4 regions of the Bradyrhizobium sp. USDA 4454 genome follow, and region 3 is predicted to be linked to each of the others. Evidence: predicted binding sites of a transcription regulator. Region 3 holds the regulator's gene; each other region holds the start of a gene.

Region 1 (4,173 bases), 2.0 Mb from region 3:
GCGGGCTGACTTACGACAAGGTGTGAGGTCGCTTACCTGTCCCGAAGGGAGAGGTGAAGGATCGATCTCACGCCAGAAGCAATCCCTCAGATACTCAACTCCACCGGCACGTCCTCCGGCTTGACGCCGGCAAGTCCGAGGCCCTTGACGAACCATTCGCGCATCTGGCCGATGCCGCGGTTGTAGTCGACCCACACCGAGAGGAAATCGCGCCAGCGCTTGTCCTGCTCGCGCCGCACCGCCATGCCGCTCGCGATCGTCACCGACGGCGAGGTCAGGATCTTGTAGGTGCCGAGATTCGGGTTCTTGGCGATTGCGGTCAGCCCGAGCACCAGCGCGTTGACCACGCAATCGACCCGGCCGGACGACATCTCCAGCATCACCTCGTCGCGCGACTTCAGCGACTTGATGGTGGCATTCGGCGCAAAGCGCCGCGCCACCGCCTCGTTGGCCGAGCCGACATCGACCGCGATCCTGACCTCGGGCTTGTTGATGTCGGCCCAGGTCTTGGCCTCCAGCCCCTTCTTCAGCATCGCGCCGAACGGATGCGGGAACACCAGATTGGTGAAATCGACCACCAGCGCGCGCTGCGGCGTGGGGTTGAGCGCGAAGCCGAGATCGATCTTGTTGGCCTGCAGATCGAGAATCGAATTGCCGTAGGTCGACTCGACATATTCCAGCTTGACGTCGAGCAGTTTTGCCAGATCGTTGGCCATCTCGATCGAGAAGCCGGACCATGTTCCGGTGGCGAGGTCCTTGTTGAAATAGGGCAGCTCGCCCGGCAACACCGCGATGCGCAGCACCTTGTTGGCGCGGATGCGATCCAGCGTGTTGTCGGCCGCGGTCTGCGCCGAGGCCGGCGTCGCCATCGCGGCCGCGAGCGCCGCGCCGCTGCCGATCCCGAGCGCATAGCGCAGCGCGTCGCGGCGATCTTCGGAAATGTTGATGTCGTCGGATTGAGTCAAGCGGGCCTCCCTGCACCAGATCGGGGGAAGCCTAGCGTCGGGTTCCGGTGCCAGCAAGGGCGCACGCCTGCGTCATTAGTAGGCGAGGCGAGGGCGCGGCTGCCTATGTTCTGCACTTCACCGCCACGTCCGCCGGCGGGAGGTCGAACAAGGTCACGAACCGCGCCCTTGGAGCTCAGCAGCGATAGGTCATGTTGGCCCCGGTGATCGAGGAAAAGAAAACGGCAGGGAAGCTCAGCTCGGCGACCCAATCGAGCACCTGGTTGTCGGTCTGGGTTGCAGGGCTCGAAAGGTGGGGAAACTGGAAAAGCACCGTTCCATGTACATCCAAAAGAACGAGATGATCGATGACCCAAACATCACCGTCGTCGGTCGAAAAGAATTTGGCCAGCAATTCCGCCGTTCCGTCCGAACGCAGCCTGAGAGTCGGGCCGTTGTTCAGGGTGCCGTTCAGGAAGCCGGACAGCTTGCAATCGCCGTAACGGATCGGTGCGCTCCAGCTGAGGTCAAGGGTCTGGATGGCATAGGTCGCAACAGCCTTGTCGATTTTCGGCAGGTCCGACGCTGAGCTTTTGCTTTCGCGATGTTCCTTCAACATAGCCTACTCCTCCTTTTCGCCCGCGAATTGCGAGCGACCTCCGGTTTAAGGGGAGAACGCAGGAAGACCAGTGAACTGCCTCACAACCTGCAATCGCGATTTGGTGATCTTCGCGCGCAGGTGGGGCGACTCAATACCGCCCCGGCACGTACATCTCCGGCGGAATCGGGCCGCGGTGATAGTCGGGGTTGCGTACCCGCGGCGGCAGCACCACCGGTTGGTGGGTGACCGACTGGTAAGGGATCTGGCTCAACAGATGCGAGATGCAGTTGAGCCGGGCGCGCCTCTTGTCGACGGCATCGACGATCCACCATGGCGAGTCCGGCAGATGGGTGCGCTCCAGCATGGTCTCCTTCGCCTTGGTGTAGAGCTCCCAGCCGGTCCGCGCCTCGACGTCCATCGGGCTCAGCTTCCACTGCTTCAGTGGATCCTGGATCCGCATCGCGAAGCGGAACGCCTGTTCCTCGTCGGTGATCGAGAACCAGTATTTCAGCAGGATGGTGCCGGAGCGGATCAGCATGCGCTCGAATTCCGGCACCGAATTGAAGAACTCCTCATACTGCTCGTTGGTGCAGAAGCCCATCACCTTCTCGACGCCGGCGCGGTTGTACCAGCTGCGGTCGAACAGCACGATCTCGCCGCCGGCCGGCAGATGCGAGACGTAGCGCTGGAAGTACCATTGCGTGCGCTCGCGCTCGTTCGGCGCGGGCAGCGCCGCGATCCGGCAGACCCGCGGGTTGAGCCGCTGGGTGATGCGCTTGATAACGCCACCCTTGCCGGCGGAATCGCGGCCCTCGAACAGCACCACGACCTTCTTCTTCTCGTGCTGCACCCAGTCTTGCAGCTTGACCAGCTCGCCCTGCAACCGCAGCAATTCGCGGAAGTAGAATTTGCGGTCGATCGACGGCTTGCCGGCGGCGGCGGCGTGGTCGAGCTCGTCAAGCCTCATGTCGTCGAGCTCGAGCTCGAGTTCCTCGTCGAGGCTGTCGACCATCTCCTGCTGGATGCGGGCGCGCAAAGCTTCGTCCCGCAAAGCTTCGTTCCGAGAGGCTTCGTCGGTGAGGTGGGGGGCGGTCATGAAGGTCCGTCTTTCGATGTGCTAGATGGGGCGCCGGGAGCATTGACGGGCGATGTTACCCCTCTATGACAAGGGCATGACCGCCGTTGCACGCTGCCCGCGGGACTGTGCTAACAAGCGACCACAAGATCAAAAAGGAGACGCCGATGATTTCGCTCACGCCAAAAGACGTCCTGCCGGAGGACGGCACCGCCGGCACGCTGGTCGGACGAGTCTGGCTGCCGCAGGCCGGCGGGCCGGCCGTGGTCGCGGTGCGTGGTGACGGCGTGTTCGACGTCACCGCGCGCTTCCCCACGGTGAGTGCGCTGTGCGAGGAGAGCGATCCGGCAGGTGCGCTGCGTGCGACCAAGGGCGAGCGGATCGGCGATCTCGAGGCGATCCTCGCCAACACGCCGCCCGACGGCCGCGACAAGGCGAAGCCGCATCTGCTGGCGCCGGTGGATCTGCAGGTGCTGAAGGCCGCCGGCGTCACCTTCGCGATCTCGATGCTGGAACGCGTGATCGAGGAGCGGGCGCGCGGCAATCCGTCCTCGGCCGAGGCGATCCGCAAGGAGGTGGTGCGCCTTGTCGGCGACGATCTCTCCAAGCTCAGGCCCGGCTCCGACCAGGCGATGCGGCTGAAGCAGGTGCTGATCGACCAGAACGCCTGGAGCCAGTATCTCGAGGTCGGCATCGGCCCCGACGCCGAAGTCTTCACCAAGGCGCCGACGCTGTCCTCGGTCGGCACGGGTATGGATGCCGGGCTGCATCCGAAGTCGACCTGGAACAACCCGGAGCCGGAGGTCGTGCTTGTCGTCTCCGGCGCCGGCAAGATCGTCGGTGCCGCGCTCGGCAACGACGTCAACCTGCGCGACTTCGAGGGCCGCTCGGCGCTCTTGCTGTCGAAGGCCAAGGACAACAACGCGTCGTGTGCGATCGGCCCGCTGCTCCGGCTGTTCGACGCGACCTTCTCGCTCGACGACGTCAGGAAGATGGATGTGGATCTCACCGTGAAGGGCACCGACGGCTTCGTGCTCGAGGGCCATTCCTCGATTTCCAAGATCAGCCGCGACCCGACCGACCTGGTTGCGCAGACCATCGGCCCGGTGCATCAATATCCCGACGGCTTTGCGCTGTTCCTCGGCACGATGTTCGCGCCCGTGAAGGACCGCGACGCCAAGGGCGAGGGCTTCACCCACAAGCGCGACGACATCGTCATCATCGCAGCCCCGCAGCTCGGCAAGCTCGTCAATCGCATGCGTAGCAGCGACCAATGCGAGCCCTGGACCTTCGGCGTCGGCGCGCTGATGAAGAATTTGGCGCAGCGCAAGCTGCTGTGAGGAGAAGCGTAGGGTGGGTTAGCTGAAGGCGTAACCCACCGACTTCGTGCCGCGGAAAAGAGGGGCCATCGTGGGGTGAGCACGCTCGTCGGGCTCCCTCCCCCCTTGCGGGGGAGGGTGGGGAGAGGGGTAGGCCCCGGGCGAGATGATGAATGAGTATGTCGCTTTCGCAATGTCGGTCGCGTGTTGCGAACGCACATGGAGAGAGCACGT
Region 2 (4,173 bases), 3.1 Mb from region 3:
TCATCGCGAGAGATCGAGATGACCGTTATAAACCACGCGATGCTCGTCCTTCGCCTCGATCACCTCGCCCAGCAGCGTCACGGTCTCGCCGCCGGCGGTGAAGGCCTCGGTCACCGCATCGACCGCATCCCGCCTGACGATCGCGATCATGCCGATGCCGCAGTTGAAGGTGCGCAGCAACTCGAGCTCGGCGATGCCGCCCTGCTCGGCCAGCCATTTGAACACCGGCAGCACCGGCAGCCGCGCCAGATCGATGCCGACGCCGAGATGTTTCGGCAGCACCCGCGGGATGTTGTCGGTGAAGCCGCCGCCGGTGATATGGGCGAGCCCCTTCACCGCGCCGGTATCCCGGATCGCGCGCAGGCAGGACTTCACATAGAGCCTGGTCGGCGTCAGCAGCGCCGCGCCGAGCGTCATGACCGGCGCAAACGGCGCCGGCGCATCATAGGCCACGCCGGACTGCTCGACGATCTTGCGCACCAGCGAATAGCCGTTGGAGTGCACGCCCGAGGACGCCAGCCCGATCACGGCATCGCCGGCCGCGATATCGCCGGTCGGCAACAGGGTGCCGCGCTCGGCCGCGCCGACCGCAAAGCCGCCGAGGTCGTAATCGCCGTCCTTGTAGAGGCCGGGCATCTCGGCGGTCTCGCCGCCGATCAGCGCGCAGCCGGATTCGCGGCAGCCCTCGGCGATGCCGGCGACGATCTGCGCGGTGGCCTCCGGATGCAGCTTGCCGCAGGCGAAATAGTCGAGAAAGAACAGCGGTTCCGCGCCTTGCACGACGAGGTCGTTGACCGACATCGCGACCAGGTCGATGCCGATGCCGCTATGGATTCCGGTCTCGATCGCGATCTTCAGCTTGGTGCCGACGCCATCGGTCGCGGCCACCAGGACCGGATCCTTGAAGCCCGCCGCCTTGAGGTCGAACAGCCCGCCGAATCCGCCGATCTCGGCGTCCGCGCCGGGCCGTGCGGTGGCCCGCACCATCGGCTTGATCAGATCGACCAGACGATTGCCGGCGTCGATATCGACACCCGAATCCGCGTAAGTGAGCCCGTTTTTGCGCTCGGTCATGCCCAATTCCAGATGATAAGGGGCTGGTTACGAGGAATTCCGCCCCCGCGCAATGGCTCGCGGGCAGCTCGCCACGATACTATGTAGATAACACAAGGCGGCTGCGCAAAAGAGCCGGATATCGAGTAAAATCAGGCTGCTAGCCGGGAAGCGACCCAACTTGAGCATTCCGAACATCATTACCCTCGGCCGCATCATCCTGGTGCCGGTGATCGTCTGGGCCATCGTGTCGAGCCAGATGGAGATCGCGTTTGCGATCTTCGTGATCGCCGGCGTATCGGACGCGGTCGACGGTTTCCTCGCCAAGCGCTTCAACATGACGAGCGAGCTCGGCGCCCTGCTCGACCCGCTCGCAGACAAGGCGCTGTTGGTGTCGATCTATGTCGCGCTCGGAATCTGGGGCGCGGTGCCGCGCTGGATCGTGATTCTGGTGGTGTCGCGCGACATCATGATCGTGTCTGCCGTGATTGTGTCATGGTTGTTCGACAAGCCGGTCGAGATGAAGCCGCTGATGGTGTCGAAGCTGAACACGGCGGCGCAGGTCGCGTTTGCAGCCTTGGTGCTCGCCTCGCTCGGCTTTCGCTTCGAGCCGCATCCCTACGACCTGATCCTGATGGGCCTGGTCACGATCTTTACTTTGGGTTCGGTGTCACTCTATCTCGTGGAGTGGGTGCGGCACATGAGCACGATCGAGGCTCGGTAGAAAACTGGAAACCGGTGCCCGCGACAAACGCAAAGCGTTTGCGCAGCGATCATGCTAAAATAATGAAGTGGTTTGGAGACTTGCGTGGCCGGTAGCGTTCAACCTCGTCAATTGGCCTTGGCCCTGCCGCACGAGGAGAAACTGACCCGCGACGATTTCCTCGAGGGCCCGGCCAATGAGGCGGCGCTGGCGCTGATCGACGGCTGGCCCGACTGGCCGAACCGGATCATGCTGCTGGTCGGCCCCGACGGCTCCGGCAAGAGCCACCTCGCCGCGATCTGGGCCGAGAGCGCCGGCGCCCGCGCGACCGCGGCACATGCGCTGACTGCCGAGACGGTGCCGGCCGCGCTCGCGACCGGCGCGCTGGTAGTCGAGGATTTGAGGCCGTCGGATTTCGACGAGCGCGCGATGTTTCACCTGATGAATCTCGCGCGCCAGGACGATGCCTACCTGCTGATCACGGCCCGTATCCCGCCGTCTGCGTTCGAGATCGAGCTGCGCGATCTGCGGTCGCGGCTCCGCGCGGTGCCGACGGTGACGCTGCTGCCGCCCGACGACCAGCTGTTCCGCGGCCTGATCGTCAAGTTCTGCGCCGACCGCCAGATGAGCGTGGACGAGCCGCTGGTCAGCTACCTCTGCAACCGGATCGAGCGCTCCTACGTTGCCGTCCGTCAGGCGGTCGAGCTGCTCGACACCGAGGCGCTCCGGCTCGGCCGGCCGGTCACGCGGGCGCTGGCGGCGGAGCTGTTGCGCGACGCCTGAGCGGTGCCGCGGCTTGACGGCGCAGGCGGACGGAACATCAATGTCATCGAAACGTCATCGCAATATCACATGGTCTCTGCGGCCGTCGGCTAGACCGCTCCGGCCCCTCGCCCCGAATTGGACCAGCACTTGATGGACTCGGCACAAGCATCTGAAATCAAAGAGAAAGAGGCGGAACTCGCGCCTCTCCCCACGATCGCGACCAGCCCCGAGCGATTCATCAACCGGGAGCTCTCCTGGCTGCATTTCAACCGCCGGGTGCTCGAGGAATCGGTCAATCTCGGCCATCCCGTGCTGGAGCGGGTCCGCTTCCTGTCGATTTCGGCGAATAACCTCGACGAGTTCTTCATGGTCCGTGTCGCCGGCATCAAGGCGCAGGTCCGCGAGGGCATCACCGAGCGCAGCCCGGACGGCCTGCTGCCGGCCGAGCAGCTTGTGATGATCAACAAGACGGTGTCGCAGCTCGCCTCCGACCAGCAGGCGATCTGGAGCGACCTGCGTGACATCCTGGCCAAGGTCGGCATCCAACTGGTCGACGGGCGCGATGTCACCAAGTCCGAGCGCAGCTGGATCGAGGATCACTTCCTCCACAACATTTTCCCGCTGCTGACCCCGCTCGCCATCGATCCGGCGCATCCGTTCCCGTTCATCCCGAACCTCGGCTTCACCGTTGCGCTGCAATTGTCGCGGATCTCCGACGGCAAGGCGATGAACGCGCTGATCCGCATGCCCGGCAAGATCGACCGCTTCATTCGCATCCCGTCCACCAAGGAAGGCACTCCGGCGCGGCTGATCACGCTCGAACAGGCCACCGGATTGTTCATCGGCCGCCTGTTTCCCGGCTACACCGTCAAGGGCCAGGGCGCATTCCGCATCATCAGAGACTCCGAACTCGAAATCGAGGAAGAGGCCGAGGACCTCGTCCGCCTGTTCGAGACCGCGCTCAAGCGCCGCCGCCGCGGATCGGTGATCCGGCTCGAGATCGAGGCCACGATGCCGGAAGAGCTGCGCATCTTCGTGCAGCACGCCTTGTCAGCCGCGGACGATGAAGTGATCCTGGTCGATGGCGTGCTGGCGATGAACGAGCTGTCGCAGCTCACCCGCCTCAACCGCCCCGACCTCGAGTTCCCGCCCTATGTGCCGCGTCATCCCGAGCGGGTGCGCGACCATGGCGGCGATATCTTCGCCGCGATCCGGCAGAAGGACCTCGTGGTCCACCACCCCTACGAATCCTTCGACGTCGTCGTCCAGTTCCTGCAACAGGCGGCGCGCGATCCCGACGTGGTCGCGATCAAGCAGACGCTGTATCGCACCTCGAACAACTCGCCGATCGTGCGCGCGCTGGCGGAGGCCGCCGAGGCCGGCAAGTCGGTGACCGCCCTGATCGAGCTCAAGGCGCGTTTCGACGAGGAAGCCAATATCCGCTGGGCGCGCGACCTCGAACGTGCCGGCGTGCAGGTGGTGTACGGCTTCATCGAGCTAAAGACGCACGCCAAGCTGTCGATGGTGGTGCGCCGCGAGGGCGGCAATCTCACCACCTATGTGCACACCGGCACCGGCAACTATCATCCGGTCACCGCGCGCATCTACACCGACCTCTCCTACTTCACCTCAGATCCGATCATCGGCCGCGA
Region 3 (4,173 bases):
AGAAGTGATAGTGGCGGACCAGCTTGATCACGCCCTCCATCGCCTCCGCGCCGGAATTGCAGAAGAACACGAAGTCGGCAAAGCTCTGCTCGCACAGCCGCGCGGCGAGCGCCTCGCCGTCCGGGCTCTTGAACAGGTTCGACATGTGCCAGAGCATGGTCGCCTGTTCCTGCAGCGCCTTCACCAGATGCGGATGCGCATGCCCGAGCGCGTTCACCGCGACGCCCGAGGTGAAATCGAGATAGCGGTCGCCGTTGGTTGCGATCAGCCAGGCGCCCTCACCGCGCTCGAAGCCGAGATCGACCCGGGCGAAGACGGGGAGCAGATGCGACGAGGCGTTGGTCATGGCGTTCACTGCCGGTTTGAAGCCGACAATTGCCGCGCGCCTTGACGCCAGCGCAGCAACGGCCAGCTTCGGAAAACAAAACGGCCGCCTTTGCGGGCGGCACGTGGCGGGCATTCTATGCTGCGGCGGGTCCGTGTCAATCGCCAGGAGCCGGCCCTTTGCCGGGCTTCCTGCGCTGCCAAGCGAGCGCAATCCGGAGCATTCCGGTGCGGTGGAAAAGCCTCACAGCAATGCTTAACTTTCCGGAACATGTGGACGCACGGCCGCGGACTCTTGCGCCAGAGTCACGCCATATTGTAGCGTTTGGCCTGTCGGGTACGACATCTCGTGCGGCAGTACTGGACCCTCTAAGTAGCCTTTGTGTCTCGCGTAAACGTTCGGGCGCAACACCGCGCCCGGCGAGGGCTAAGGGATTCTGGCCGCAGGGATATTTGTCCAGATTTGGCTCGCAGCGCCGCTCCGATAACTGGCCGGCGCCATGCGAAAGGAAGAATGCGATGACGGTATTGACCTGGTCCGACGATCGCGTCGAGCAGCTGAAGAAGCTCTGGGAGTCTGGCCTGTCGGCCAGCCAGATCGCAGCGGAACTTGGCAATGTGACGCGAAACGCCGTGATCGGCAAAGTGCACCGGCTCGGCCTCTCCGGCCGCGCCAAGGCACCCTCCACGGCGGCGCCGCGGCAGCGCAAGGCGCGCCCCGCCCAGCACATGATGCGGGTGGCGCGCCCGGTCTCGCGCGGCAACACCGCGCTCGCGCACGCCTTCGAGGTCGAGATGGAGCCCGATCCGATCTCGTTCGACAATGTGGTGCCGATGAGCCAGCGGCTGTCGCTGCTCGAGCTCAACGAAGCCACCTGCCACTGGCCGGTCGGCGATCCATCGAGCCCGGAGTTCTTCTTCTGCGGCGGCAAGGCGCTCGCCGGCCTGCCCTATTGCGCGCATCACTCGCGCGTCGCCTACCAGCCCGCCGCCGATCGCCGCCGGCCGTCGGCGAAACCGCAGATCAAGTAGCACTCGGGAAAACTACGGAAGACCTGAAAAACAAATCCCCGCACAAGCGGGGATTTTTTTGTGGGGGCAAAGTCCGGAAGCATCACCAGTGTCGTCCCTGCCTAGTGCGCAATTGCGCACGGGGGCCGGGACCCATAACCACGAATGGGTGTTGTTAGAAAGCCGTCTGGCCGCTTGCCTATTGCGCCGGCCGCGGCGTATGGGTCCCGGCCTGCGCCGGGACGACGCCGTGTTGTGGCGTGTGATCGCTACGCAACCGCTACGGCTGCGGTTCGGCTTTCGCAAAGCGGTCGTCGAGCGCGTAGCCGGCGCCGCGCACGGTGCGGATCGGATCCTGCTCGCGGCCCGGATTGAGCAGCTTGCGCAGGCGGCCGATATGCACGTCGACGGTGCGCTCATCGATGTAGATGTCGCGGCCCCAGACGCTGTCGAGCAGCTGCTCGCGGCTGAACACGCGGCCGGGATGCTCGAGGAAGAATTCGAGCAGCCGATACTCGGTCGGACCGAGATCGATCGGACGGCCCGAGCGCGCCACGCGGCGCTTCTCGCGGTCGAGCTCGATGTCGCCATAGGTCAGGACGGTGGCGAGCCGCTCCGGGCTGGCGCGGCGCAGCAGGCCCTTCACCCGCGCCAGGAGTTCCGGCACCGAGAACGGCTTGACGATGTAATCGTCGGCGCCGGTGGCAAGCCCGCGCACCCGCTCGCTCTCCTCGCCCCGCGCGGTCAGCATGATGATCGGAAGCTGCTTGGTCTCGGGCCGCGCCCGCAGGCGGCGGCACAGCTCGATGCCGGACAGGCCCGGCAGCATCCAGTCGAGGACCACGAGGTCGGGAACGCGCTCCTTGAGGCGGGTATCGGCATCGTCGCCGCGCCCCACCGTTTCGACATCGTAGCCTTCGGCATCGAGGTTGTAGCGCAACAGCGTCGTCAGCGCTTCCTCGTCTTCGACTACCAGAATGCGTGCGCTCATCGGTCTAAATTCTCTCTCTGTGGTGATCCGTTGCCCAGACGCAAAACCGAAACGCCGTCGACTAGCTGTTACCCGGCACCGTGGTGGCAAAATTGGTCATGTCGCCCTTCGGGCGCTTGTCGGTGATCTGCTGGCCCTCGATCATGTAGAACACGGTCTCGGCGATGTTGGTGGCGTGATCGCCGATCCGCTCGATGTTCTTGGCGCAGAACATCAGATGGATGCAGAACGAGATGTTGCGCGGATCTTCCATCATGTAGGTGAGCAGCTCGCGGAACAGCGAGGTGCAGATCGCATCGACCTCCTCGTCGCCCTTCCAGACGTTCATCGCCGCCGGCAGATCGTGCGCGGCATAGGCGTCGAGCACCGACTTGACCTGCGACAGCACGAGATCGGTCATGTGCTCGAGGCCGCGGATCAGCTTCAGCGGCTGGAAATCGCTCTCCAGCGCCGCGACGCGCTTGCCCATGTTCTTGGCGAGATCGCCGATCCGCTCGAGGTCGGTGGCGACCCGCATCGCGCTGACGATCTCGCGCAGGTCGATCGCCATCGGCTGGCGGCGGGCGATCGTCAGCACCGCGCGCTCTTCGATGACGCGCTGCAGATTGTCGATCTCGATGTCGGCGGCGACCACGCGCTTGCCGAGCGCGACGTCGCGCCGGATCAGCGCGTCGACCGACTCGGTGATCATCCGCTCGACGAGGCCGCCCATCTCGGCGACCAGGCGGGTCAATTCCTGCAGGTCGCTGTCGAATGCCTTGGCGGTATGTTCGGAAGCCATCATCTCTCTCCTCAGCCCGGTCAACCGAACCGGCCGGTGATGTAGTCCTGGGTGCGTCGATCGCTCGGCGAGGTGAAGATCTTGTTGGTGTCGTCGAACTCGATCAGCTCGCCGAGATACATGAAGGCGGTCTTGTCGGAGACCCGCGCCGCCTGCTGCATGTTGTGGGTGACGATCGCGATCGTGTAATCCTCGGAGAGCTCCTGGATCAGCTCCTCGACCTTGGCGGTCGAGATCGGATCGAGCGCCGAGCACGGCTCGTCGAACAGGATCACCTCGGGACGCACCGCCACGGTGCGCGCGATGCACAACCGCTGCTGCTGGCCGCCGGACAGCGACAGGCCGGAGGCGTTCAGCTTGTCCTTGACCTCGTTCCACAGCGCGCCGCCGCGCAGCGCCTTCTCGACCCGGTCGTCCATCTCGGACTTCGAGATCTTCTCGTAGAGGCGGATGCCGAAGGCGATGTTCTCGTAGATCGTCATCGGGAACGGCGTCGGCTTCTGGAACACCATGCCGACCCGCGCGCGCAGCAGATTGAGGTCGAGCTTGGGATCGAGAATGTTGGTCTGGTCCAGCATCAGCTGGCCGGTGGCGCGCTGGCCCGGATAGAGATCATACATCCGGTTGAAGATGCGAAGCAGGGTCGACTTGCCGCAGCCGGATGGGCCGATGAACGCGGTGACGCGGTTGGTGCCGAGCGTCAGGTTGATGTTCTTGAGCGCGTGGTGCTCACCATAATAGAAGTTGAGGTTGCGCGCGGTGACCTTCGGCGCCGCTTCCGGCAATGGCACGTGGGGAGCGTGACTGGCGGAGGCTGTCGAAACTGAAAGCTCGGTCATTTTGCGGCCCTTTCGGCACCAAGGATACGCGCGCCGATATTCAACGCGAGCACGGTGAAGGTGATGAGCAGTGCGCCGCTCCACGCCAGTTCCTTCCAGTAGGCGTAGGGGCTCTGCACGAAGTTGTTGATGGTCACCGGCAGGTTGGCCATCGTCTTGGTCAAATCCCAGCTGAAGAACTGGTTCGACAGCGCGGTGAACAGCAGCGGCGCGGTCTCGCCGGCGAC
Region 4 (4,173 bases), 7.6 Mb from region 3:
GGCAGGCTGTATTGCTCTGCATAGTGCAGCCCGCCAGCCTTCATTTCCTTTGCGACCAGCTCGGCAAACCGCAGGCTGGTCCTGAAGTCCGGATTCTCCCGGGAGACGAACACCGAGTAGCCGCTGAAGCGATCGCTGAAATGGCTTTTCCTGCCTTCGAATTCCCAGTCCTCGAGCATCTTGTTGGGCACGGAGTCGTGGTGGATCGACAGCAGCAGATCGGCGTGCAGGTTGCTTGCGCTCGCGACCCGCTTGAACAGGCTGGGTCGCGCCTTGCCTTCGGTCAGCAGCAGCCTGGTTTCGGCAAAGCCGTCGGCCTTCAGCCTCTCCTCGATCACCCGCGCAAGGCGGCGGTTGAAGATGAACTCGGCGACATTGCGCGCGCTGATCGCGCCCTCCGATTCGGCGGTGTGTCCGACATCCAGCACGATCCGGAATGTCGCCGGATCGCATGCGGCGGCGGCCGGCTTGGGCGCCGAAGGCGGCAGGGCGATCGGTCCGAGAGCGGCGAGCCGTGTGGCACCGGGCTTTGCCGGCGCGCGGTGGCTTGCTGATTTTCTTGCCGATTTGCCCGGCCGTGTCGCCTGCCGTACCGATTTCGCGCGCTTTGGCGCTTTGGCTTGCTTGGATGATGTCTTGAAGAGATCAGGCAACCAGCCGGCATCGCCGGCCTCGATCGGCAGCAGCGCGAACATTGCGATCGCGACAACGATCAAGCGGCGAGGCCGAAGCCTCGCGACAATGCCAGCGAGCACGCGAACGAAGTCGCAGCGCCTCATGCTCCGCCCCTCCGGGCCCCCAGCATACGGCTCCGATATCGGTACCGGAAGAGGCCGAGGACGTCCATCCCCGGCAATCATGTTGCCTCGCCCTGGAGCGAGACCGTCAGGACCGGGGGACTCCGGTTCCGCCGCGGCGGCGACCCGGTTACACCGGCTTCGGATCGAGCGTGATCGCCCACAGCTCGGCGTCGATGCGGTCGCGCAGGCTCACCGTCATCTGGCCGCTCTTGCCGTCGATCTTCACGTGACCGAAAAACTGCATGCCAGCCGACGGCGGCAGGTTCTGGTTGGCTTCGCCCGGCGCCTTGACGAACCTCACCTCGGGACCAAACGTGTTGTCGAGCTCGTTCGGGCCGAACGTGCCGGCATGCAGCGGACCGGAGACGAATTCCCAAAACGGATCGAACTCCTGGAACTGGGCCTTGTTCGGGTTGTAATAGTGCGCGGCGGCATAGTGCACGTCGGCAGTCAGCCACACCGTGTTGACGATCCCTGCTGTCTTGATGAAGCGCAGGATGTCGGCGATCTCGAGCTCGCGGCCGCGCGCCGCGCCGTCGCCCTGCGCGAAGGCTTCCGAGCCCTTCTTGTTGGTCGCATCATCGTAGACGATCAGCGACAGCGGCATGTCGGAGGCGATCACCTTCCAGGTGGCGCGCGAGTTGAGCAGCGCGCGCTTCAGCCAGGCCATCTGGTCCGGCCCGATGAAATAGGCGTCGGGACCGTATTGCTCCTGCAGGTTCGGACCGTTCGGGCCGCGATAGCTGCGCTCGTCGAGCATGAACACGTCGAGATGCGGGCCGTAGCTCAGCGTGCGATAGACACGGCCCGGCTCGACGATGCTCTCGCGCATCGGATACATCTCGTGGAAGGCCTTGGCCGCGCGCGCGGCGAGCACCGTGATGTCGCGCTCCTTGTAGGCCGCCGGCAGCTGCTTCGACAGCGACCAGTTGTTGGTCACCTCGTGATCGTCCCACTGCACGAAGATCGGCACCTCGGCGTTGAAGGCGCGCAAATTGGAGTCGAGGAAATTGTATTTGTGCGCGGCGCGGTATTCGTCGAGCGTCTCGGCGACCTTGGCCTTCTCCGGGATTGTGATGTTCTTCCAGATCTTGCCGTCGGGAAGCTTCACCTCGGACGGGATCACGCCGTCGGCATAGATGGTGTCGCCGGAATGCAGCAGAAAATCCGGATTGTGCTTCTTCATCGCGGCGAAGGTGATCATGCCGCCGTCGTCGGGATTGATGCCCCAGCCCTGGCCGGCAACGTCGCCGCCCCACACGAAGGAGACGTCGCGGCGGTCGCTCGGCGCGGTGCGGAAGCGGCCGACCACGGGCTCGCCGACCACGTCGATATGGGCGAGGTCGCGGAAGCGGACGCGGTAGAAGATGTCCTGGCCGGAGGGCAGGTTCTCCAGCAGCATTTTTGCGGTGAAGTCGCTCTCCGGCAGCGCCGTGATCGGCGGCAGCGCGCGAGCGTCCTTGAACGATTCGGTGGTCGCGACCTCGACCATCATCTGCGACGGCCGGTCCGCACGCGCCCACACCACGCCGCCGTCGACGCCGACATCGCCCGACTGCACGCCATGGGTGATCACGGGGCGATCGGCCGCGCGCGACAGATAGGGCATCGCGATCACGCCGGCGCCGGCCGCAGCCGCCGTCGAGAGAAAGCGTCGGCGCGTGAGATTTCGCGAAAACCGGCTCGTCATGGGGCCTCCTTAATGTCACAGTGACACTGCGCCGCGGGCGTGCCAAGACCTAGAAAAATTCCATGACGGAGAGATTACAGGGGGTGAAGCGAGCAGAGCGTAGAGACAGCGTAGTCGTAAGGGGAGCACGCATGTCAGGCTCCCTCCCCCCTTGCGGGGGAGGGTGGGGAGAGGGGTAAGCCCCGAGCGAGACATCTGTGGTGAGCCGCGCCTTCGCAACTAGATCATCTGTCGTCGAACTGCATTTGAGAGAGCGCGTCGTGCGGCACCCCTCTCCCTAACCCTCCCCCGCAAGGGGGGAGGGAACCCAACCGCCGGTGACTCCATCACGTGTTTTGGCGGATAGAGAGTGGCGGCGCTTCTACGCCGTGCCCGCCGCCCTGAACTGCGTCGCCGTGCGCTGCAAATTCTGCGGCATGCTCAGCAGCAGCGCCTTGCGGTCGGCGACGGCGTTGTGGAACTGCTCGAGCGCGATGTTGAACGCGGTCAGCGTGCCTTCCTCGATGGCGCCGTGCTCGAAGCAGTCGAGCGTGTGGCGCAGGATGTCGTCGGCTTCGGCCTGCATCTGGTCGAGTTCTTCGGTCGAATCGCTCTGCCGCGCAGCCTTCAGCATCTCCAGCAGCCGTTCGCGCTGCGAGGTGTTGGTGTTGCGCTCGTCCTGCTTGAGATAGCCGGCGAACCACGCGCCGGCCGAGCCCATCGCCGAGAAGGCCATCAGGCTCCACCAGATGTAATCGCTGTAGCGATCGAGGAAGGTCTTCTCCTCGCCGTCGACGAAGGCGGCCGCACCCGGATGCACCGGGATGGTGGCGTCCTTGTCGGTGTCGGGGGTTTCGATCTTGGCGGCGAGCGGGAAGTCGTTCTTGAGCGATTGCCGGATCGCGAACAATTGCCGGGTGAAGGCCGCAACCGTCGAGTCCGACAGGCCCTTTCGTGCGACGATGTGATGGGAGAAGCTGATCGTCTTCACCTCGTCGTCCGGCCGGTCGGCCGAGCCGAGCGAGCCGGCGGGAATTTCCGCGGCCTCGTAGGCCGGATGGTTTTGCGCGATCGCTTCCGACGCATCGATCGCGAGGAAGGTGGGCTCGCCGCCGTCCTTGACCGACGCCGTGATCGCATCGATCGTGATCTTGCTGTTGGCCGGGCCGACCGCGAGATAGGCGTCGGCCTTCAGGTTCTTGATCGTCTCGGCGGCCTCATTGGCCGGGAATTGCACGATCTCGACCTTCATCGGGTCGACGCCATATTGCGTCAGGATCAGCTTCAGCAGATTGACATTGGCCGGGGTGCGCCCGACGACTCCGATCTTGCGGCCGGAAAGCTGCCCGATCTTGGTGATTTTGGCAGACTTGCGGACCTTGCCCTTGGCGGGCGGCACCCACATCACCACGACATTCTTGCGCAGGGTCGCGACCGCCTGCGCATTCTTCGGCACTTCGAGATCGCCGCGGATGATGGCGAGATCGGCCTTGCCGTCGGCCAGCGTCTGCGCGCTGGCGGCGGCGCCGTCGGTCTGCACTGGGCGGAGCTTGACCTGGGTGTGCTGCTGGTTGTTGAAGGCCTGCGCCAGCGCCTGCACGACCTTGACGTCGTCGCTGTTCGCAGGGCCGACCGCGATCCGCAGCGTCACCGGGCGCACCGCGAAATAATATCCAGCAGCCGTCGCGCCGATGATGGCGAGCG

What was found. The regulator PhoB, encoded in region 3, activates phosphate uptake and scavenging genes when phosphate is short. The targets are predictions, from matches to a motif close to TGTCATNNANCTGTCAT.
Region 1: the regulator PhoB is predicted to act here: its motif matches at 2,707-2,723, upstream of ppk2 (polyphosphate kinase 2).
Region 2: the regulator PhoB is predicted to act here: its motif matches at 2,581-2,597, upstream of ACVIW0_RS21220 (RNA degradosome polyphosphate kinase).
Region 4: the regulator PhoB is predicted to act here: its motif matches at 2,553-2,569, upstream of ACVIW0_RS00235 (alkaline phosphatase D family protein).

The regions. Positions count from the first base shown of each region.
Region 1 covers NZ_JBTRCN010000001.1:5,630,289-5,634,461, reverse strand. Annotated here, with positions in the region: gene ACVIW0_RS26210 (amino acid ABC transporter permease) at 1-26, shown strand, start outside; gene ACVIW0_RS26205 (transporter substrate-binding domain-containing protein) at 87-965, opposite strand; gene ACVIW0_RS26200 (DUF6294 family protein) at 1,141-1,563, opposite strand; gene ppk2 (polyphosphate kinase 2) at 1,694-2,641, opposite strand; gene ACVIW0_RS26190 (fumarylacetoacetate hydrolase family protein) at 2,788-3,960, shown strand.
Region 2 covers NZ_JBTRCN010000001.1:4,499,208-4,503,380, forward strand. Annotated here, with positions in the region: gene purM (phosphoribosylformylglycinamidine cyclo-ligase) at 1-1,074, opposite strand; gene purN (phosphoribosylglycinamide formyltransferase) at 1-4, opposite strand, end outside; gene ACVIW0_RS21210 (CDP-alcohol phosphatidyltransferase family protein) at 1,235-1,777, shown strand; gene ACVIW0_RS21215 (P-loop NTPase family protein) at 1,862-2,539, shown strand; gene ACVIW0_RS21220 (RNA degradosome polyphosphate kinase) at 2,672-4,173, shown strand, end outside.
Region 3 covers NZ_JBTRCN010000001.1:7,635,558-7,639,730, forward strand. Annotated here, with positions in the region: gene ACVIW0_RS35565 (acetylornithine transaminase) at 1-346, opposite strand, end outside; gene ACVIW0_RS35570 (hypothetical protein) at 345-584, shown strand; gene ACVIW0_RS35575 (GcrA family cell cycle regulator) at 844-1,356, shown strand; gene phoB (phosphate regulon transcriptional regulator PhoB) at 1,616-2,326, opposite strand; gene phoU (phosphate signaling complex protein PhoU) at 2,388-3,107, opposite strand; gene pstB (phosphate ABC transporter ATP-binding protein PstB) at 3,128-3,946, opposite strand; gene pstA (phosphate ABC transporter permease PstA) at 3,943-4,173, opposite strand, start outside.
Region 4 covers NZ_JBTRCN010000001.1:45,997-50,169, forward strand. Annotated here, with positions in the region: gene ACVIW0_RS00230 (N-acetylmuramoyl-L-alanine amidase) at 1-716, opposite strand, end outside; gene ACVIW0_RS00235 (alkaline phosphatase D family protein) at 928-2,490, opposite strand; gene ACVIW0_RS00240 (TAXI family TRAP transporter solute-binding subunit) at 2,852-4,173, opposite strand, start outside.